DNA from 3 places in the Paraburkholderia caribensis genome. Region 1 is predicted to be linked to each of the others. Evidence: predicted binding sites of a transcription regulator. Region 1 holds the regulator's gene; each other region holds the start of a gene.
What was found. The regulator FliA, encoded in region 1, starts transcription of late flagellar genes. The targets are predictions, from matches to a motif close to CTAAAGTTTNNNNNNNNNNNGCCGNTA.
Positions count from the first base shown of each region.

Region 2: a site for FliA is predicted at 3,660-3,686, ahead of C2L66_RS32210 (flagellin domain-containing protein). Genes of this name have one in related genera too.
Region 3: a site for FliA is predicted at 4,096-4,122, ahead of motA (flagellar motor stator protein MotA). Genes of this name have one in related genera too.

Region 1 covers NZ_CP026101.1:3,503,286-3,510,566, forward strand. Annotated here, with positions in the region: gene flgA (flagellar basal body P-ring formation chaperone FlgA) at 132-1,394, shown strand; gene flgM (flagellar biosynthesis anti-sigma factor FlgM) at 1,500-1,841, shown strand; gene C2L66_RS15650 (flagella synthesis protein FlgN) at 1,940-2,386, shown strand; gene C2L66_RS15655 (RNA polymerase sigma factor FliA) at 3,406-4,140, opposite strand; gene C2L66_RS15660 (nucleotide-binding protein) at 4,163-5,032, opposite strand; gene flhF (flagellar biosynthesis protein FlhF) at 5,025-6,866, opposite strand; gene C2L66_RS41250 (hypothetical protein) at 6,965-7,159, shown strand.
Region 2 covers NZ_CP026103.1:609,622-616,902, reverse strand. Annotated here, with positions in the region: gene C2L66_RS32225 (hypothetical protein) at 1-104, opposite strand, end outside; gene C2L66_RS32220 (MFS transporter) at 218-1,714, opposite strand; gene C2L66_RS32215 (nitroreductase family protein) at 1,976-2,572, shown strand; gene C2L66_RS32210 (flagellin domain-containing protein) at 2,759-3,577, opposite strand; gene C2L66_RS32205 (MFS transporter) at 4,059-5,297, opposite strand; gene C2L66_RS32200 (serine hydrolase domain-containing protein) at 5,340-5,735, opposite strand; gene C2L66_RS32195 (DUF3563 family protein) at 6,004-6,222, shown strand; gene C2L66_RS32190 (carboxypeptidase-like regulatory domain-containing protein) at 6,526-6,981, shown strand; gene petA (ubiquinol-cytochrome c reductase iron-sulfur subunit) at 6,978-7,281, shown strand, end outside.
Region 3 covers NZ_CP026102.1:2,830,886-2,838,166, forward strand. Annotated here, with positions in the region: gene C2L66_RS29190 (response regulator) at 1-196, shown strand, start outside; gene C2L66_RS29195 (CheR family methyltransferase) at 216-1,064, shown strand; gene C2L66_RS29200 (chemotaxis protein CheB) at 1,106-1,741, shown strand; gene C2L66_RS29205 (hybrid sensor histidine kinase/response regulator) at 1,738-2,850, shown strand; gene C2L66_RS29210 (DUF2242 domain-containing protein) at 3,035-3,895, shown strand; gene motA (flagellar motor stator protein MotA) at 4,366-5,235, shown strand; gene motB (flagellar motor protein MotB) at 5,258-6,241, shown strand; gene C2L66_RS29225 (BPSL1445 family SYLF domain-containing lipoprotein) at 6,550-7,137, shown strand; gene C2L66_RS29230 (hypothetical protein) at 7,213-7,281, opposite strand, start outside.

The sequences.
Region 1 (7,281 bases):
AATTGTGCGGGCGGTGCGCAAGTCTTAATCGGACGAATAGCCGGGGAAGGACGCCTCTATTCACCGTTTGCACCGCAGGCGCGATCTCTAGAATGCGATTCGTACCCATGCATCAACGAAGGAGTCAGACCATGCCCTTGCCCGTCAACGCTTCACGCAAAGCTCGCCGTAAGAGCGCGCGTGCTGCCCGGACGCTGTCGGCGATGGCGCTGGTCGGCGCTTGCGCGGCCGCATCCGTGGCGCATGCGCAAGAGAACAACGGACCGATCGTCATTGCCGGACCCGGCGAGAAGAATCCCGCCGATCTTCAGGCGATGGCCGAGAGGATCAACACGCCTGCGCCGGCCGCCGCACCGCGCGCGAGCGCGCCTGCTCCGATGGTTGCGCCCGCAACGCTTGCCGCGAATCCGCGCAGCGAGGCGGACCGTTTCGCCCAGGCCGCGCATGCGGATGGCGCGATCGTGATTCCCGGCGCGGCCGAGACGCCGGCGCAGCAAGGTGTTGCCGCAGCGCCCGCCATGGCCGTTGGGCCCGCCAATATGAATGCGGGCGCGCCGGGCATGATGCGCGTGAGTCTGCAACCGGCATCGCGTCAGGTGATGCCCGTGGTGGTTGCGCCGGCTCAGGCCGCCGTGCGGCCCACGGCGGGTGTTCAACCGGTTGCGGCGAATCCCGCTGCCGGCATTGCCGCAGCGGCGCAGTTGCGCGGCGCGGCCGCCGCACCGGCTCAGGCGCAGGCCGCCGCGCAACCGGCTGCGCCCGTGCCCCCCGGACAGCAGGACGGTGAATCGATCCGCCGCGCCGCACTCGCGTATTTGCAACAGCAGTCGGCAGGATTACCGGGCAAGGTCGACATCAGCGTCGCGACCGTGTTTCCGCGCGGCCTGGCCGCATGCACCACGCTCGAGCCGTTCCTGCCGACGGGCGCGCGCGTCTGGGGCCGCACCACGGTCGGCGTGCGCTGCTCGGGCGAACGTCCGTGGACGCTGTATCTGCAGGCCAAGGTGTCGATTCACGCGACCTACTTTCTTGCCTCGCGCTCGATTGCGCCGGGCGAGCTGCTGTCCGCCGCCGATCTCATCGCGCGCGACGGCGATCTGACGATGCTGCCGCAAGCCGTGATCACCGACCCGGCGCAGGCTGTCGGCGCCGTGTCGCTGATGCGTGTGTCGGCGGGGCTGCCGCTGCGGCGGGACATGCTGAAGAGCGCGGACTCGGTGACGATCGGGCAGTCGGTGAAAGTGGTGGCGCAGGGTGCCAATTTTGCAATTTCGGCGGAAGGCAGCGCGATGAACAACGCGTCGCCGGGTCAGCCGGTGCGGGTGAAGACGGCGAATGGGCAGATCATCCAGGGCATCGTGAAGGACGGCGGAACCGTCGTGATCCAGCTCTGACGGGTGTTACCTGTGGTTACAACTTGAAAAACGTACCGGATCGGCTGACCTAAAGTTCGAGGGATGGATGCCGTTAATTCATTCAAATCGTTCAGGAAGCCAATCGTGAAAGTTGATTCCACTACCCATTCAGGCCTGCAGACGTTGAAAGACGGGCTGCAGCGCACGCAGCAAGGCGAGGCCGCCACGACGGGCGGCGCAGGCACGGCGACGTCGACGGCCACGGGCGCGTCGGGCGACGCCAATGTGAATCTGTCGGGGCTGTCGTCGCATTTGCACAGCCTCGCGAGCGCCGGTTCGTCGGACATCGACACGGCGCATGTCGAGTCGATCAAGTCGGCGATCAAGAACGGCACGTTGACGATCGACTCCGGCAAGATCGCCGATGGCGTGCTGGCGACGGCGCGCGACCTGTTGCAGAAGAAGAGCCAGTCGTCCGGCAACTGATGGACGCACCGATGGACGGTGCGGCGGGTGCCGGGCGGTAATTGTGACAAATCCGGTTTGCGTGATGCGCGAGCCGGTGCCTAGCGAGTTGCTTTGTGATGAAAGACGCCCTGCTTGCCACCGTCATTGACGAATATTCCGCTGTGGAGCTGTTTGCTTCCGTCCTCGCTGCAGAGGAGAAGGCGCTGACCACGGTGCATCCCATCGACACGCTGCCGCCCATCGTCGAAAAGAAGATGGAGTTGGTGGAGCGGCTCTCGACGCTGGAGAAGGCGCGGGATTCGCAGCTGGCGGAGTTGGGGTATCCGGGCGGATGGAAGGGGATGGAGCTGGCGGTGGCAGCTGATTCGCGGCTTGCGACGCAGTGGTCCTTGTTGCAGAAGGCGGTTGAGCGGGCGCGGCGGTTTAATACCACGAATGGTGCTTTGATTCGGACTCGAATGGAGTACAACCGGCGGGCGCTCGCCGCGCTGAACGTTGCGGTTGGGCCCGAGCGGGGGGCGCTTTATGGGCCCGATGGGCGGGTTCCTGCATTCGGAATGTGAGTTTTTTGCGAAGGGGGTGCTCCCCTTCTGGATTCCCTGGTTTTTGTTTTTTTACCTGGCCGGTGCTCGATCTGAGTATCGGCTTTTTGGTTTTTGCGTTTTGCGTTTTGGTTTGTCTGCGACGCTGGGTGGGTTGCGTAGGTCTTGCGCTCGCATCCTTTCGCTTTTGCTTTTGCTTTCGCTGGCATCCGCGATTCGTTAGCTCGCGTCAACCGTTGCCCCTGTGCGGGGCGGCACCTACTTTTCTTTGCCGCCGCAAAGAAAAGTAGGCAAAAGAAAGCGGCTCACACCGCCAATTCTTGACGTTTACCCACGGGCCCCCAACGTCCCCACACTTCACACGACAGTGCCTCGATTGGTGCCCGTCGCCAACGCTTCGAATAAACGCCTCACCCACTTCACGCACCCGTACAAGGGCTGGCGTCAGCGAATGGTACGTGCCGCCCAGGTGGCAAACTGTGTGTAGGTTGTCGCGTCGTATAGGGTACCGCTCTTACAAGGTGGGACGCGTGCGCAATCGGTCTGGAGTGAAGCGCGTGGAGCACCGAGGGCCGACACACAGTTTGCCACCTGGGCGGCGGTGGACTATCTGGCGTGGCGTGCTGCGACGCGGGTGCGTGAAGCGGGTGAGGCGCTCATTCAGCGCGTTGGCAACGAAGGTGGGTCACGTGATTGCCGTGTGAAGTGTAAGAACCTTTGGGGGCCCTCAGGCAAGAATTAGTGCTGGCGGTGTGAGCCGCTTTCTTTTGCCTACTTTTCTTTGCGGCGGCAAAGAAAAGTAGGTGCCGCCCCGCACAGGGGCGACGCGTGAAGCACGCTAACGTAACGCGGATGCCCGCGAAAGCGAAAGCAAAAGCAAAAGGATGCGAGCGCCAAACCCAGATAACCCGCCCAGCGCCGCAGCCAAACCAAAAAGCAAAAGCCGACCTTAAAGAAAGATCGGCTCTCGAAGAGTAAGAAACGAGCAAAGCAGCCCGCAGGGCAAAAAAACAAAAGCAAAAGCAAAAATCAACAGCGCATCAGCTAGTTTCAGCAGAAGCCCATGCCTGCTCCCGCAAACGAGTCCTAAGCCTTGCAACAGCTTGCGAATGCAACTGACAAACCCGCGATTCGCTGACTTCCATCACCGCGCCGATCTCGCGCAAATTCAACCCACGCTCATAATACAGCGACATCAAGAGCTTCTCCCGCTCGGGCAACCGGTCAATCGCCTCGACCAGAGCGCCACGCAAAGACTCATCGAGCAATGCCGACAACGGATCGGAATGATCAACGCAGTACCGGTCAAGAAACGGCTCATCATCGGCCGAACGATCAAAGTCTTCGTAATAGATCAGCTGACTGCCGTGCAGATCCTGCAACATCGACTGATACTCATCGAGCGGCATCTTCAGATGCTCAGCAATCTCGGTCTCGCTCGCCGAGCGCCCGAGCGACTGCTCAACCTGATGCACAGCCGACTCCACCTCGCGCGACGTGCGCCGCAAACTCCGCGGCAACCAGTCATTACTGCGCAACTCGTCGAGCATCGCGCCGCGAATCCGCTGGCTCGCGTATGTCTCGAACTGCGCGCCCTGGTCTTCCTTGTAGCGGCTCGCCGCATCCAGCAGACCAATCATGCCCGCCTGAATCAGATCGTCGAGATCCACGCTCGCCGGCATCTTCGCCACGAGCTGCAAGCCGAGACGGCGCACCAGCGGTGCGTACTTCGTCAGAACCTCGGCTTGCGAGATTTTTCCTTGAGCGTTGTACATCGTGCTCCCCTTGTCCTTGCCTTCACGCGTGCTGCGCTGACGGTTGATCGGCGTATTGCGCCGTTGTTACGGTCGTCGGCGGCACGCCATGCGTCCGTGACGAAATCGCTGGCCGCATCGGCCAGTACTGCAGTTCGGCTGCGATATGACGGAAATCGCGCGCAGCAGGTGCCGATGGGAACGCATCGACGACACAACGCGACAACTCCATGGCCCGCGCCATCAAAGGATCGGCCGCCACGCAGCCAGCATCTTCAAGCGACACAGCGAGATAACGCCCCGCCACGCCCGCCAGGTTCTCAAACGCAGTGTGTGCATCGGCCACGCTCTGCACGTGATTCACGAGCACGCGGAACTGTGCGATCGCGTGCGCAAAATGCAGACGCTTCATGCATGCATACGCATCGGTGATCGCCTGCGCCGCGACACGCGTCACCACCATCACGTCGTGCGACTGCATCGCGAGCGCCGACAGCGAGCCTTCGCGGTCCACCTGCGCGTCGATCAGCACCACGTCCGCCGGTCCGCTCAGCACCACGCCCATCTGTTCGCGCGTGCAGCTCTCGCGATTGCCGCGCGACGCGTTGAGCACCGCGAAGCCCAGCGCGTGCCGTCCAGCCGCCTCGTCGAGCGTCATCTCGCCGCGCATCACGGCAGCGACATTGCCCGCGCCGCGCACGCCGCCCAGCATCGTGCTCACCGAACGCGCGCCGAGACTTTCGTCGATGACGAGCACATCCTTGCCCTGCTCGGCGAGCGCAGCGGCGAGATTCACCACCGTCGTCGTCACGCCTACGCCGTGCGAGCCGCCTGCGACCGCTATGACCCGCGAGCCGGAGCGCGCAAGCAGACGCCGCAGTCCTTCAGCCTGGTCCAGCACGAACTTATCCAAAGCGAACCTCGTGCAGATCGGCGGTCGAGCGGGCCGACAGGGCCGACAGCAACGCCGGCACGTCCTCGTCCTGTGGGACGAACGGCGAGTTCTCGCGCGGAATGCAGAAGGCGCTCTTGATCAGGAATTTCTTCGTCGCGACGTACAGGTTCTCCGGCACCTTCTGTCCCGTCGACACGTAGTGCACGGGCAGCTTGTAGCGAATCACCGTATCGAGCACGCTGCCCAGGTTGGTCGCTTCGTCGAGCTTGGTCAGGATGCAGCCGGCGAGCGGCTGTTGGTCCGGTGCGTTCTGGTACGCCTGCACGACTTCGTTCAGCGTGTCGCCGTGACTCGTCGCGTTCAGCAGCAGCAGGCGCTGCACGGGCTGACCCGCGCGGCACAGCATCGAGATCTGATCCGAAACCAGACGATCGCGCTGGCTCATGCCGATCGTGTCGATCAGCACGATATGTTTGTTGCGCAGCTCGGAGAGTGCGAGCTGCAGGTCGGCGCTGTCTTTCACGGCATGCACCGACACGCCCAGAATCTTGCCGAAGATACGCAGTTGTTCGTGACCGCCGATCCGGTAGCTGTCGGTGGTGAGCAGCGCGACCTTGCTGGCGCCGAAGCGCATCACGCAGCGCGCGGCGAGCTTGGCCGTGGTCGTGGTCTTGCCGACGCCCGTCGGGCCCATCAGCGCGAACACGCCGCCGCGCTCCATCAGCGCGTCTTCGTTTTCCATCACGGGCACGTTCGATTCGAGCACCGTCTTGACCCACTCCATGCCCTCGTCCATGCCTTCGACTTCGGGCAGGTTGTCGATCACCATCTTTACGAGCTGCGCCGAGAAGCCGGCCGCGAACAGGTGCCGCGTCAATGCGGCATGCGTCGGGCTGCGGCGCTGGCGGTCGGCCCACACGAGACCGGCGAACTGTTCTTCCATCATGCCGCGCATGGAGGTCAGTTCCTGCATCACGGTCTCGTTGACAATCTGCTCGATGCGCGACTTGATCGATTCCGTCAGCGCGGCGGCCTGCTTCGGCGTCATGTCGGCGGCGGCTGCGTTCTTGCGCGGGTCGCGCGACATGTTGATGTCGCCTGCGCCCTCCGCCGTCGTCGGAATCACGTTGTTTTTCTGCGTGGCGCGGCGCGCGGCGAGTTGTGCGGCTTCGCGGGCCCAGTCGGGCTTCGCTTCTTCCTGGACGGCATCGACGGGCGTACCCAGGCCGCGCGCCATGGCGGCGGCGGGCGTCATCGTCGGATTGGCCGCGTGGACCACGTCCTTCGACGCGATGCGGCGCGCGTGATCGATCAGCCAGGGGTTCGTTTCGGCCATCGTGCGGTGACGGGCCGATGTTTCCGGCATGGCTGCCGCTGCGGGTTTCGCCGATGCGGCGGGCATTTCGCTGCGCAGGTCGACACGCACGTCGTCCGTTGGGCGCGCGGGGTTCGGCTGGCTTTCGGCTGCCGCGTTTTCGGCGGATGCCGTTTGCGGCTCGGTCTTCTCTTCGCTTGAGGCGGGCATGCGTTCCGTGCCTGCCTCGGGGCTCGCGCCGAATACCGACGAGAACACGTCGGGCATTCCGCTCGCATACGGGTTGTTGACGGGCATCGAGGGGAGCATCGGTCGTGCGCCGGCGGGCGTCGCGGTCGGGCCTGTGCCCTGGCTGGCGGCGCCTTCCTGGCTGCGCGGCGTGATCGCGCTCAGGTCGCGGTCGGCGACGGCGACGATTTCGACGCTGCCATCTTCGTTGGTGCGGTTCGACAGCACGACTGCATCGGAGCCCAATGCCTCGCGGACGAGACGCAGCGCGTCACGACTCGTTGCACCGACAAATTTGCGAATGTTCAAGCTGATCTCCGATGAGCTGCCCGGTCCGGTGACATACCGTTTCCCGATGAGATGAATTATTGCGGTAGACGTCTATTGGCCATCGGGCAATAAAGACGGTGAAACGCTGGCAATTCGGGCGATGGAATGTTTTTGCGGGTTCCCCGCAAGGGGCTCGGGTTTGTGACTTTGCGGGATGGGATGTGGGTTTTTTGTGTGGTTTTGGTTTTGGTTTTGGTTTTGGTTTTGGTTTTGGTTTGTCTGCGACGCCGGGCGGTTTGCCGGGGTTTGCGCTGGCATCCGCTTTACGTTAGCTCGCTTCACGCGTCGCCCCTGTGCGGGGCGGCACCTACTTTTCTTTGCCGCCGCAAAGAAAAGTAGGCAAAAGAAAGCGGCTCACACCGCCAATTCTTGACGTTTGCCCACGGGCCCCCAA
Region 2 (7,281 bases), on a different replicon from region 1:
CGTGCTTCGGCGGCGTAGGCGGAGCGCGCCTGCAACCGATGACGGACAGCCTGGAACGGATGAAATATGGCCTGACGATAAAACGATGCGAGGTTCATCGACATGATGCATCCTCCTGCTCATGGCATATTCATCGAATCTAGTCAGTGGCGGCGCATTGCACAAACAAGCATTTGTGCAATGCTTTGCAACGCACCGCCGATGGATGAACCGGCCCTCAGGCGTCCGCCCGCCCTGTCACGGTCGGCAGGCTTGCATAGTCCTCGCCGTCGATATCGTAACCAGACGGTTCCCAGCGGATCGCGAGCAGCACCAGCAGCGACGTCAGCGGAGCAATGGCGATGACCCAGAACACCTTCGTGCCGAGCGCGCCCGCCAGCACCGGGAACAGAAACAGCGAGATCGTCGATGCCGTGCGCACGAGCGTCTGATTGAACCCCACGCCGATACCGCGCAGTGAAGTCGGGTAGCTGAGCGACGCGTAGGTCATCGAATGCGACCCGGGCCCGAATCCTTGCCCGAACAGATAACCGCCCAATAGCAGAATCGCCGCCACCACCAGCGCCGTGCCGCCCGGACGACCGATCAGCGCGAGTCCGATCAACGACGCGAATTGCAGCGAGTGACCGAGCACGGTCATTTTCCACGCGCCGACCGTCGGTGCGGTTCGCACGCCGATCAGCCCGCCCACGAACGCGAACAACAGATTGAGCGCGAGCGATGCGACGATTGTCGTCAGCGGTCCCTGCGCGAAAAAGCTCGTGATGATGACAGGCAAGCCAAAGATGATCGCGTTGTAACCGAACGACGACGCACTGCCGATCACGGCCGCGAGTATCGTGCGTCGGCGGTAGGTGGCGTTGAACAGCACGCCGTAGTTGCGCCACGAAGCGCGGCGCGGTTGTGCGACGGGCGCCGTGGTCCGTTCGACGACGGCATCGACGCCATACGAACGCTTCAGGCTGCGCGCAGCGCCTTCCAGGTCGCCCTGGTTCGCTGCCCACACAGGCGATTCGCTGATATAGCGGCTGCGCACCAGAATGATGACGATCGCGGGCACCGCACCGAATGCGAGCGTCAGCCGCCACAGCCAGCCGAGCTGGTGCTCGGGCAGGATCGCGTACAAACCGAGAATCAGCAGATAGCATGTACTCGTCGCGGCATACCACGCGGGGCACCACGCCGCGACGCTTGCCGCCTTGTTGCCCTTGCCCGCCACACGCGAGAATTCGGCCAGAAACGCCATCGCAACGGGCAGATCGAGTCCGACACCGAATCCCATCAGGAAGCGCGCGCCGCCGAGCACCCATGCGTTTGGCGCGAGACCGGCCGCAATCGCGGCGACGACGAAGAACAGCATGTCGGCCATGAACACCCGATAGCGGCCGATCCGATCCGTCAGATAGCCGCCGAACAACGCGCCGAGAATCGCGCCGAACGTAATCGCCGACGATACGAAGCCCACTTGCACGGGCGACAGTGCGAACTGTTTCGCGATGTCCTTGATGCCGTACGCAAGCGAGGTCAGATCATAGGCATCGAGAAACACCCCGCCTAGTGCAATCGCGATGACGATGCGCGCATTGCTGCCCTTCACCGCGCCTGCATTGACGATACGGGAGACATCCTGCGCGGACCGGATGACGGCTGGGCGCGTGGTGTCGTGCGCAACGGACGAGTCCAGCGCAGTGGTTGGAATAGCGACGGTAGACATGATGGATGTCGAACAGGAAGTCAGAAGTTCCTGCATGCTAGCGACGCCCATCGCGTCTTCCAAACGACGATTGAATATATGCAAATTGACGTTGCTACGATGCGCTTCGCTTCGCGCTGTGCGCGTTGCGTATCGACGATTGATGCTTTCGATATGCGCAAACATTGTTTGGATCCGCACGTATAGCCACTTAACGTCGTGATCCGGAATATCCCGATTCACGCACGAAACTCCGATCAGCAAACGCGACACATCACCATCATGACTTCATCCAATTCACGTACGGCCGAGCATCCCATCGACAGACAATTTCTGGAGCGCTGGTCGCCGCGCGCCTTCGCGCAAGACACGCTTCCGGAAGCGTCGCTGCTGACCTTCCTCGAAGCGGCACGCTGGGCGCCTTCTTCGTACAACTCGCAGCCGTGGCGCTTTGTCTATGCACGGCGCGATACGGAGCACTGGACCCGCTTTCTCGGCTTTCTCAACGAGTTCAACCGGGGCTGGGCGCAACATGCCGCCGCCATTCTGATCGTGCTGTCGAAACGGACATTCACGCCGCCGGGCGCAACCGACGAGGTCGCGCTGGCGTCCCATTCATTCGATACGGGCGCAGCATGGGGCTATTTCGCGCTGCAGGCCAGTTTGTCCGGATGGAAGGCTCATGGTCTTGCCGGCATCGACCGCGAGCGCATCCGTGCCGAACTGGCTGTTCCCGACGACTATGCCGTCGAAGCGGCGATCGCGATCGGCCGCCCCGGCGACAAGTCTTCACTGCCTGAAGGACTGCAAAAGCGCGAAACGCCGAGTCCGCGCAATCCGCTCTCCACGTTTGCCGCAGAGGGACAGTTCGTGTTCTGATCGCGAGCGCGAGCACGTCTTCGCGATTCTTGTCGAGACGCCTTCGACGCAATGCTCGTACGTCTTTATCCGTCGCTCGAACCTTCGAGACCTTAGGCGGATGAGGCATGCCGTGGCGAACGCAGAGACGATCTGCCAGGCGGACACCGTGCATCCTGCTCGCCCAGCACAGGATGCACGCTGCCGTTACTGCAGAAGTTTCAGCACCTGCTGCGGCATCGAGTTCGCTTGCGCGAGTACCGAGATACCAGCTTGCTGCAACACCTGGGCCTTCGACAGGTTCGCTGTTTCCGTTGCGAAGTCCGCGTCGGTGATCTGCGATTCGGCGGCGCTCATATTGGTCGCTTCCGTTTGCGTCGTCGAAATGGCGGCCTGGAACGTGTTCTGCGTCGCGCCGAGGGTCGCCTGGAAGGTGTTGACGCTCGTCAGCACGTTATCGATCGAACTCATGGCCGCTTGCGCGCCCGAAGCCGTCGCCACGCTCAAGCCGCTGATGCCCAGCGAGTTCGCGTCCCAGCTTTGCGTGCCGAAGTCCGCGGTGATCTGCTGGCCGTTGAACGCGCCGATCTGGAAGTTGACCGAGCCGACACCGTTCAGCACGGCCTGACCGTTGAACGTAGTCTGTTGTGCAACGCGCGTGATTTCCGTCAGACGCGTCGACACTTCTGCTTGCAGATTGGCGAGCGCGTTCGAGTCGAGCGAGCCGTCGCCCGCTTCCACGGCCAACTGACGGATGCGCTGCAGGTTGTCGACGATCGATTGCAGCGCGCCGTTCGTGGTCTGCACCATCGAAATGCCGTTGTTCGCGTTTGCGGCCCCCTGCGTCAACGCATTGATCGATGCCGTTTGCGACGTCGCGATCGCGAGACCCGCTGCGTCGTCAGCGGCCGTGTTGATGCGCTTGCCGGACGACAGACGGTTGATGGCCTGCGAGAGCGCGTTTTGCGAACCCTCCAGGTTGTTCTGCGCCGTCAGCGACATGATGTTCGTATTGATGTTAAGCATTTCAACCCCTTTCGGTTCTGGAAAGATCGACATGAGCGGCAATGCGGTCTATCCGGTACTTCGCGCCGCCACTCGACGGGGTTTACGACGGCTCTAAATATTGCTTTAGGTTTCTTCAGTTAATTTCCGTTTAAGAACGATGCGGAATTGCGGTGCGGAAATACCGCTCAACAACACTACAACCTATTGATATATATTGACATTTTTTAATCAATTCATACTTCTTCCATTTCCATTAACCGGCATTACAAAGAGAACCTCTCTAATTTTAATGTTACGAATAATTATGCAAGCTTTATAGCTTCATGAAAGGGGTAATCGGTAAAACCTCGTTTATCGCTGACGCGGTAATAACTTTTACTGACAGTCCGGTTGCCATTGCGTCCGCGAATCTTTCATGCAGACAACCTGTCGTTTGCCGCGCGGGGTTGGCCAACATATTTCACGGCGAGGCGACGCAAGCCCCTTTCTCGCGCGCCGTTTAGCTGCGGGCCTCGATGCGTCGTGCGGGACGTGCGAGCAGCAGGACGATCGTGACCACGCAAAACACGGCGCCCGCATGGAACGTCGCAGCCGCGCCTATCGTGTCCCACAAAGCGCCCGCGATCACACTGGAAATCAGCGTCACCAGTCCGCTCGCGAGATTGAACAGACCGAACGCCGTGCCGCGCAAATGCGCGGGCGCGCTGTGCGACACCATCGTCGCGAGCAGCCCTTGTGTCATGCCCATATGCAGGCCCCACAGCGCGACGCCCGCGAGCAGGAGGCTCCAGTGAACGGCATACGCAAGCACGACATCGGACACGCCAAGTATCACCAGCCCGCCAACCAGCAGCCTGACATGACTCGTCGAATCCGCGAGCTTGCCGAACGGATAGGCCGAGAGCGAATACACGACGTTCATCGCGACCATCACGAGCGGCACCAGCGCGACGGGCACGCCGCTGTCCAGCGCACGCAGCACGAGAAACGCCTCGCTGAAGCGCGCGAGTGCGAACGCGGCCCCGATTGCGACGATCCACCAGTACGCGTCATCCAGTTGGCGCATGCTGTCGCGCCGGATCGGATTGACACGCTTCGCGCCGGCCTGGCGCGCGGGTTCGTTGATGCCGGCCGCCAGCAACGCGACGGCCAGCGCGCCAGGAATGACGGCCAGCCAGAACGCAAGCCGGAAGTCGTTCGCCCAGGTCAGCATGATCGCGGCCGCGAGCAACGGCCCGAGAACAGCGCCCACTGTATCGAGCGACTGCCGCAAGCCGAACGCGGCCCCGCGTAGCGGCGGCGGCGTGATATCGGCGACCAGCGCATCGCGCGGCGCGCCGCGAATGCCCTTACCGATCCGGTCGATCACGCGCGCCGTCACGACGAGACCGAGGGTCGGCGCTATCGCGAACAAGGGCTTGCTCAGCGCGCCGAGTCCATAACCCGCGACAGCGAGCCATTTGCGATTGCCGAGGTAATCGCTGAGCGCACCGGAGAAGACCTTGACGATGGGCGCAGTGGCCTCGGCGATGCCTTCGATCAAGCCGATCGTCGTTGCACTTGCGCCGAGGCCCGCCAACATAAACATCGGCAGCAGGCTGTGAACGATCTCCGATGAGATGTCCATCAACAGGCTCACGCAACCCAACACCCAGACGCCGCCGGGTATCTGCCGCAGGGTGCCGACGCGGGACGGGCCGGATGCCGGCTTGTCAGCGGAAGCGGGACGCTCGTCCATATACGCGTTACACCTTGCGAAAAATGAAACGCCCTGCCCCTGTCATCTGATCGAGCGAGACGAACTGTCCGTCGCGCTCGGTGAACTCGAAGGTCGAGCCCGGCGCGGATGCCATGCGAAACACGCGATCACGCGCTGGATATCGTCATGAAACCGCAGTTCCGGTAGATGCTGGCAAAGCGGCTTGTCGAAGGTGAGCTTGCCTTCGTCGACGAGCATGCCCGCCGCCAGCGCGACGAACAGCTTCGTGTTCGACGCGATGGGAAAGAGCGTCGACGCATCGAACGGCAAGCGCTTGTCATAGTCGCGAAAGCCGTATCCGCGCGTCAGCACAGGTGTGTCGCCGACGACGACAGCGACGCCGACAGCGGGCGCGTTCCATTGCTGCAGTAGCGAAGCGACGTGGTCGTCGAAGCCTTCGAGTCTTTCCAGCGGCATCAATCGGATTCTCCTTGCCTCGAATGTTCATGAACCGGCTTTCTGCACGCATCAAGGCGTGCCGTCGAATACGGCCGCCTCCGCGAAACCGTTATCCGCATGGAAGCACGTGAAAGCAAACTGTTGCCGGGCGAAAGTGGGTTCTATCCGAACACTTTCGCCTCCTCCGGCGGCATCTGGATAACGCGCAAGACCGCCCGATAAGGACTTCTGCGAAATGGCACGCTCGGCACAGGGTTGTGCGAGAACCGACGCAACAGGAGCACCCATGTTCGCATACTTCATCCGCATCATCTTCGAACTGTTGGACCGCACAGAAGAACTGCTGGACCGCGCCGAGCACCACCGCCGCGATGCGTATCTCTCGTCGTCCGCCGATATCTTCGAACTCGAACGCCGCATGCGGCAGATCGAGGCGGCAGACCAGGCTGTCACAGCTAAACCTGATCGAGATTTCCGAACTGATGGGCTAGTGCACGCGCTTTAATTCTCTTTTAATTCGCGCCGCCTACATTGCAGACACGAAGACTTTGAGGTTGCATCGTGAATGCCTTGAATCTCAAACCCTTGCGATGTCGCGTTGTGCACACGCGTTTGCGCGCTTCGTCTGCGCGCACCCGACCGGTCTATCGACGGGCAAGGTTGCGTTCGCAATGCTTCCGGTCCGGCACTCACCGGCCTGGACGAAGACGATACGTTCGTTGAACGTCTCCGGGCATCACGCGTTCCACGCTGTCCGTTCCAAAGCATCTGCAATGAACGGCTTTGATCTTCAAGATGGAGAACCGTCATGAACACATTCACCAAGGCAGGTCTCGTTGCTGTCGCGCTCGTGTTCGCGCAATCCGCAACCAGTGTCGCTTTTGCGGCGCCCGCGAATCTGCCGCCGCTTCATCAGCAGGGCGCGGTCGCGTATCTTTCGGGTGGCGTCGGCAGCGATCAATCGGCTGCGCTGAAGGAGGTCATGCACACCTATCCGCTCACACTCGAATTCACAGGCGCGACGCGTCACGGAAACGAGTACCTCGCCGACGTTCCCGTTCATATCGCCGACATGAATGGCAAGACACTCCTGAATGCGACTTCGGACGGACCATTCATGCTCGCATCGCTTCCGGATGGGCGCTACACGGTCACTGCGAGCCACGACGGCAAGACCCAGCAGCGCGTCGTCGACGTCAAATCGTCGGGCCACGTCCGCGCAATGTTCGTATGGCCGACGCCCGCCGAAGGGAGCACCTCATGAGCGCCGACGCGGACGCGCCCGTCGACGAAGCGCGCCGCCGATGGATGATCGCGACATCGGTGGCGGGCGGCATGGCGGGCGTAGCCGTCGCCACGCCGTTCGTCGAATCGTTCAGACCATCGGCCTCGGCGCTGGCGGCGGGCGCGCCCGTGTCCGTCGACATCAGCCGCTTGCAGCCCGGCGACATGCTGACGGCGGCATGGCGCGGCAAGCCCGTGTTCATCGTCAATCGCACCGAAGCCATGCTCGCCGACGTGCGCGCTGCCGATCCGCTCGTCGCCGACCCGCACACGACACGGC
Region 3 (7,281 bases), on a different replicon from region 1:
GGACGGCCTGACGGCGATCGCGCACATCCGCCGCGACCCGCGCTTCGCGCAACTGCCCATCGTCGCGCTGACGGCGAAAGCGATGGCGCAAGACCGCATGCGCTGCCTCGAAGCGGGCGCCGACGACTACATCTCGAAGCCCATCGACGTCGACAAGCTGATCTCGCTGTGCCGCGTCTGGCTGCGGCAGCGCTAGGCGCAAGGAACCGTCAGCCATGAGCCGCATCTCGTACGACGATTCACCGCAACGCATGCACGATTTCAACATCGAGTTGAAGCTGTTGCTGGAAGCGATCTATCTGAAGTACCAGCACGACTTCCGCCGCTACTCGATGTCCTCGCTGCGGCGGCGTCTTATGCAGGCGCTCGACGAGTTCGGCGTGAGCTCGCTGTCGCAGTTGCAGGACAGGATCATGCGCAACGAGGCGGACTTCGTGCGGCTCTTTCACTACCTGACGGTGCAGGTCAGCGACATGTTCCGCGACCCGGACTACTTTCTCGCGCTGCGCAACCACGTGCTGCCCGTGCTGCAAACGTATCCGTCGATCAAGGTGTGGGTGGCCGGCTGCAGCACGGGCGAGGAACTGTGGTCGTTGAAAATCCTGTTCGACGAAGCAGGTCTCACCGAGCGCACGCTCTTCTACGCAACCGACATCAATCCCGACGCGCTGGCGCGGGCCGAAGCGGGTATTTACGCGCTCGACCGGATCGCGGGCTTCACCCGCAACTATCTGGCCGCGGGCGGCAAGCGCTCGCTCGCCGATTACTATCACGCGGCGTATAGCGGCGCGCGTTTCTCCGGCTCGCTGAAAGAGCGCGTGGTGTTCGCGGACCACAGCCTGTCGACCGATGAAGTGTTTCTCGAAGCGCATCTCGTATCGTGCCGCAATGTTCTGATCTATTTTGATCGCGGCCTGCAGGACCGCGCGCTGGGGCTGTTCAAGGACACGCTGGTGCGGCGCGGCTTTCTCGGACTCGGCAGCAAGGAAAGCCTGCGTTTTTCGACGCAGTACGATGCATTTGAAGAATTTCGCGAGCGCGAGCGCATCTATCAGAAGCGTTAGACTGCCCGCGCACTCCCATATCGAACGAACGATCAACGCGTATGAACACACTTCGCCGACCTTCTCCGCCGGGCGCAGCCGCGCCAGTGGAAACGCGTGCGTTCGAGGCGGTCGCGATCGGCGCGTCGGCGGGCGGCATCGACGCATTGAGCGTGTTGTTGCCCGCGCTGCCGGCATCGTTCAGGCTCGCCGTGCTGATCGTCTCGCACCTGCCCGCCGATTCGCCGAGCCTTCTGGCCGAGACGCTCGGCTATCGCTGCGCGCTGCCCGTCGTCGAGCCGGATGCAGGCGAGCCGCTCCTGCCGGGCCGCGTGCATCTCGCGCCGCCCGGCTATCACATGCTGATCGACGACGACCGCACGGTCGCGCTGTCGATCGATTCGACGGTGCGCTATTCGCGGCCGTCCATCGACGTGCTGTTCGAATCCGCCGCGCACGTGTACGGCGAGCGGCTGGTCGGCATCCTGCTGTCCGGCGCGAACGACGACGGCGCGCACGGCCTCGAAGTGATCCGCGCAATGGGCGGCATTGCGTGGGTGCAGGACCCGCAAACCGCGGTCTCGCCGACGATGCCACGTGCGGCCATCGCGCGCGGCGCCGTCGACGAAGTGCTTTCTCCAACCCTGATGGCCCGGCGGCTCGCCGGTTTGCCGGCTCACACTAGAACGATGACATGAGGAACTCAACCGTCAACATTCTGATCGTCGACGATATCGCGCATAACATCACGGCGCTCGAAGCACTGCTGGCACGCCCGGGGATCGAGCTGCTGGTCGCGAACTCGGGCACGGCCGCGCTCGACCTGCTGCTCAAGCATGAAGCCGCGCTCGCGATCCTCGACGTCAACATGCCCGGCATGAACGGCTTCGAGCTCGCGTCGCTGATGCGCGGCAGCCCGCGCACGTCGCACGTGCCGATCATCTTTCTGACGGCCACGACGGAAGACGCGTCGCGCACGTTTCGCGGCTACGAAGCGGGCGCCGTCGATTTCCTGCACAAGCCGTTCGACCCGCGCATCCTGCAATCGAAGGTCGATGTGTTCGTGCAGCTTGAGCAGCACAAGCGGCAACTCGCCGATCAGCTGCTGACCACGCGCCAGCTGCTCGAAGCGAACGAGATGTTGATGGCCGTGCTCGGCCACGATCTGCGCACGCCGCTCGGCACGGTGCTCGCGTCGGCGGAATATCTGGTGCGCAACGCCTCCGACGAGCAATCGGCGACCGTCGCCAACCGCATCAGGAACAGCACGATGCGCATGTCGCGGATGGTGCATCAGCTGCTCAATCTCGCGCGCCTGCAAGGCGGCCGCATGCAATTGCAGCCGCGTGCAAGCGATCTGGCGGCGCTGTGTCGCGGCGTGATCGAAGAGTTCGCGACGCACGAGCGCGCCGGACAGATCGTGTTGACTTCGCGCGGCAATACGACAGGCACGTGGGACACGGACCTGCTGTGGCAGGCCATTTCGAATCTGATCAGCAACGCGTTGCATCACGGCGAGCACGACAGCCCGATCACCGTCGATCTCGATGCCGACGAGCCGAACCGGCTCCGCCTGACCGTCGGCAATCGCGGCGCAATTGCGCCCGCGATGCTGCCGCATCTGTTCGAGGCCTTCGGCTCGAACGGCGCGGGCGAGCGCTCGCGCGAAGGGCTCGGCCTCGGGCTGCACATCGTGCACAAGATCGTGCACATGCATGGCGGCAAGGTGACGGGTAAATCGGACGAGATCATCGGCACCGTCTTTACGGTCGAACTGCCGCGCACCGCGCAAAGCTGGGTGCCCTGACACGGCGTGACGGCCACAGGCCGCGCGCCTGAAATACTTTGTAAGAGATGCGCCAGCGGCGCCCGCGCCTTGTGCGGCATGGGCAAGCGTCCGCGCCCCGTTTCGCGCGCCGCCCGGCGCGTGCGGCTGTCAGCCGATGTAATAACGGCTTGCCAGCAAACCGCACTACAATGCTTGCCGTCCGATGCCCGTTGTTCGCTTCTTCATCATGTCCAGCCGCCTTTCCCGTATTGCTCTCGCGTTCACCCTGCCCGTGCTTGCCGCGCTCGGCGCGTGCTCGACGCCGCCCAAGGCGAAGCTGCAGGAAGACTTCGTCAGCAGCGGCGCGAGCCCGTACACGCGCACGTTTCAGGTGACGAGCACGGAGGCCTGCGAAGGCGCGCGCCGCGCGCTGTTGAGCCAGGGCTACATGACGACGCTGGTGCGCCCCGATACCGTCGACGCCAGCAAGAACTTCCAGCCCGCCAGCGATTCGCACTTCACCGTCGAATTCCATATCGTCTGCACGGCGGGCGACGATGCGACCAACAGCAGCATCGTCTATGCAAACGCGGTGCAGAGCGGCTACGCGCTCAAGAAAAGCGATACGTCGGCGAGTGTCGGGCTGAGCGTGCTCGGCTCGCTGTCGCTGCCGATCCGCCAGAACAGCGACGCGATGGTGAAGATTTCCAGCGAAACCATCCAGTCGGGCAAGTTCTACGACGGCTTCTTCAATCTGATCAGCCACTATCTGGCGAATGTGGTGCGCAGCGTGCCCGTGCCCAGCAATACCGTCGACGCGACGCCGCTGCCGGTGCCCGCGCCCGCACCGGCGCTGGTCGTGACGCCGATGTCGTCCACGCCGGGCGGCAATGCGGCGCCTGTCATCATGCCCGCGCCTTCGAAGGAACAGACCGCGCCGCTTGCAGCGGCAGCGGCGCCCGTTGCTTCGGCAACGCCCGTCTCCGCGACGGCGCACGCGCACGAAGCGGCCGCCGCTTCACCTGACAGTACGCCTGCGTTCATTGAATCGCCGGCTTCGGATGCGGCGGCTTTGGCGCAGTGAAGTCCCCACTTCGTGTGGTCGGGTGATCGGAACCTGTGTCCCGCTGGTCGCCCCGAGGCGATTGCGCGCTTGGTCGACTCAAATCATGAGTCGATATTCACTTGCCCTGCGAACTGAATTGCCGCCTGCTGGCGCTCGCTTCTCTCCAGCTTGACCGGCGACCTGTCATTCACCCGGCGATTTTTATTTTCCGCCCCACACTCAAGATTCCAGCCATTTTGCCGACCGCGAACGATTATCTGTTTTAAATCATCGATCGGTAAAAATGGGCTGAGTAAGAGCGACCGAAGCATCGATATAAATCAAACAATCGAAAATATTTTCCTGATTCGGCTTTGCCCACACTTCAGCACAGCGTCGACCGAGCCGTTACTACCTTCACGGAATTAACAAAACGGTACGCAATTTTCAGGCAGCGAAACCTGCCGGTTCATTGGTGTGCCGCATGTGCCAAAAATTGGAGAAGGTCCATGTTTGTCGCTATTGGTTGGGTGCTGGTTCTCGGCTCTGTGATCGGGAGCTTCGTGGGAGTGGGCGGCCATTTGCCCGCGCTGGTTCAGCCGTTCGAACTGCTGTGCATTTTCGGCGCGGCAATGGGCGCGTTCGTCGTCAGCAATCCCGTTTCGGTATTGAAGAAAACCCTCAAGGCTTTGCCCGGATGCTTCAAGGGCGGCAGTTATTCGAAACAGGTTTATCTCGAGCTGATTGCATTGCTTTATGAGCTGCTTCAGAAAGCGCGTAAGGAAGGCATGATGGCGCTCGAAGCCGACGTGAATGCGCCTGAGGAAAGTGCGCTTTTCCAGAAGTATTCGCACGTTTTGAAAGACCATCATCTGCTTGATTTCATCGTCGATTATCTGCGGATGATGGCGACGGGCAACGTCAACGTGCACGAGATGCAGGACCTGATGGACGAAGAGCTGGCCACGCATCACGCCGAATCGTCGGTGGCCGCGAACGCGATCCAGAAGATGGCTGACGGTCTGCCCGCGTTCGGCATCGTCGCGGCCGTGATGGGCGTCGTGCACACGATGGGCTCGGTCGGCGCGCCGCCCGCCGTGCTTGGCGAGATGATCGCGGGCGCGCTGGTCGGCACGTTCCTCGGCATTCTGCTCGCTTATGGCTTCATCGGCCCTGTCGCCGATCTGCTCAATGCGAAGGGCCGCGCGGAAGCGAAGCCGTATCAGTGCGTGAAGGCCGTGCTGCTCGCGTCGCTGTCCGGCTACGCGCCGCCCGTCGCCGTCGAATTCGGCCGCAAGGTGCTGTTCACGGCCGACCGTCCGAGCTTCCAGGAGCTCGACGACGCCGTGCGCGCCACCAAGATGCCGAAGTCGGCCTGACGCGGGCTGGAAGGAGACTGTCATGGCCGAAAGACGACCGCGCAGCGAACAGGCGAGCGAGAAAGCCGCGCCCGTGATCGTGCGCCGCTCGAAAAAGGGCGACGGGCACGCCGGGCATCACGGCGGCGCATGGAAAATCGCCTACGCGGACTTCGTGACCGCGATGATGGCGTTCTTCCTGCTGATGTGGCTGCTCGGCTCGACGTCGAAGTACGAGAAGCAGGGCATCGAGGATTACTTCAACACGCCGCTGTCGAGCCTGCTCGGCGGCAACGAGGGCACCGCGGCGGCGCGTCCGAATGTGATCCAGGGCGGCGGCCGCGACATGTCCGACACGCGCCCCGGCGACGGCAAGAAAGCGCAGCAGGAACCTGCCAGGCCAACGCTCACGCAAGCGACGACGGCGCCCAACGACACCGCGCGTCTCGAACAGCTGAAAGCGAAGCTGTCGGCGCTGATCGAGCAGACGCCCGCGTTGAAGGCGTTCAAGGACCAGATCCGCATCTCGATCACGAACGAGGGCCTGCGCATCGAGATCGTCGATTCGCTGAAGCGCCCGATGTTCGCGACAGGCAGCGCGAAACTGCAGAGCTACGCGGTCGAGATTCTTACGCAGATCGGTGCGTCGCTGAACGATGTCGACAACCGCATTTCGATTGCAGGCCACACGGACGCCGTTACATACGCGAACGGCCCGGCCGGCTACTCGAACTGGGAACTGTCGTCGGAGCGCGCGAACGCGGCGCGGCGCGCACTGGTCGCGGGCGGCATGCGCGAAGACAAGCTGCTGCAGGTGCGCGGTCTGGCGGACGTACTGCCGCTCAACGCGAACGTCGCCGACGAGCCGACCAACCGGCGCATCAGCGTGCTCGTGCTGAACAAGGCGGCCGAGCAGGCGTTCTTCCGCGACGGCGGACGCACGTCGGTGGATGAAGCGCTGCCCGCAAGCGAGGCGATCCCCAACGTGGTGTCGAAACTGAAGGTAAGCACGCGCAGCGCGTATTGATCGCGAGGTCGTGTGTTCGGCCGCGCGCTTCGAAAGAAGCGCGCGGCTTTTTTTATCCGCTCCCGCGCGGATTCATCACCCGAATCGCCCGGACGACGAAACGGTCACACGCACTGTTTCGCCCTACGATACATTCACGTCGTCAATTGCGTCCGATCTTGCGCTCAGGCAAGGCAATTTCAGCGCTGCACTTCACAACCGCAACACGTTTCTGATATTGGTAGAGAAAGCGTAGCTGTTGCGCTTGCGCGAGATCACGCGTGCAAACGTGCATTTCCCTTCCATTGCTTCATTGACGGAGAACGACAATGCAAAGAAGACACTTCGTGACAGCAAGTATTGCTGCACTCGCATACGGCGGTCTGCTGTTGTCGGGCTGCAGCACGACGACGGGCAGCGGCGAATCGGCGGCAACCGACATGGCCAAGCGGCAGTCGATCGACGCCAGCGTCGACGGCGCGCTTGCGAAGCTCTACACGTCCGTACAGGGCTCGCGCGAACTGGTCGGCAAGGCGCAAGGCATACTTGTGTTCCCATCCGTGTTGCAGGTGGGCTTCGTGGTGGGCGGGCAGTATGGCGAAGGCGCGCTGCGCGTCGGCGGCAGCACGGCGGGTTACTACAGCACGATCTCCGGCTCGTTCGGCCTGACGGCGGGCGCACAGTCGAAGGCGATCATCTTCCTCTTCATGACCCAGGATGCGCTCGACAAATTCCGCAACGCCAAGGGCTGGTCGGCGGGTGCCGATGCGTCGGTGGCGCTCATCAAGGTCGGGGCGAACGGCGCAGTCGATACCACGACAGCAACCGCGCCTGTCGAAGCGATCGTCATGACGAATTCCGGGCTGATGGCCGACGTATCGCTGGCTGGCACCAAGGTGTCGAAGCTGAACATCTGAGCTCGATGCCGCGCGCAAACACAAACGGCTCGCCATGACCAAGGGCGAGCCGTCTGCTTTAGCGCGATGCGGCGATCAGAAGCGATACGTCACGCCGACCTTCACGATGGGATACCAGCGCCACTTGTCGGCCTTGTCCTGCAG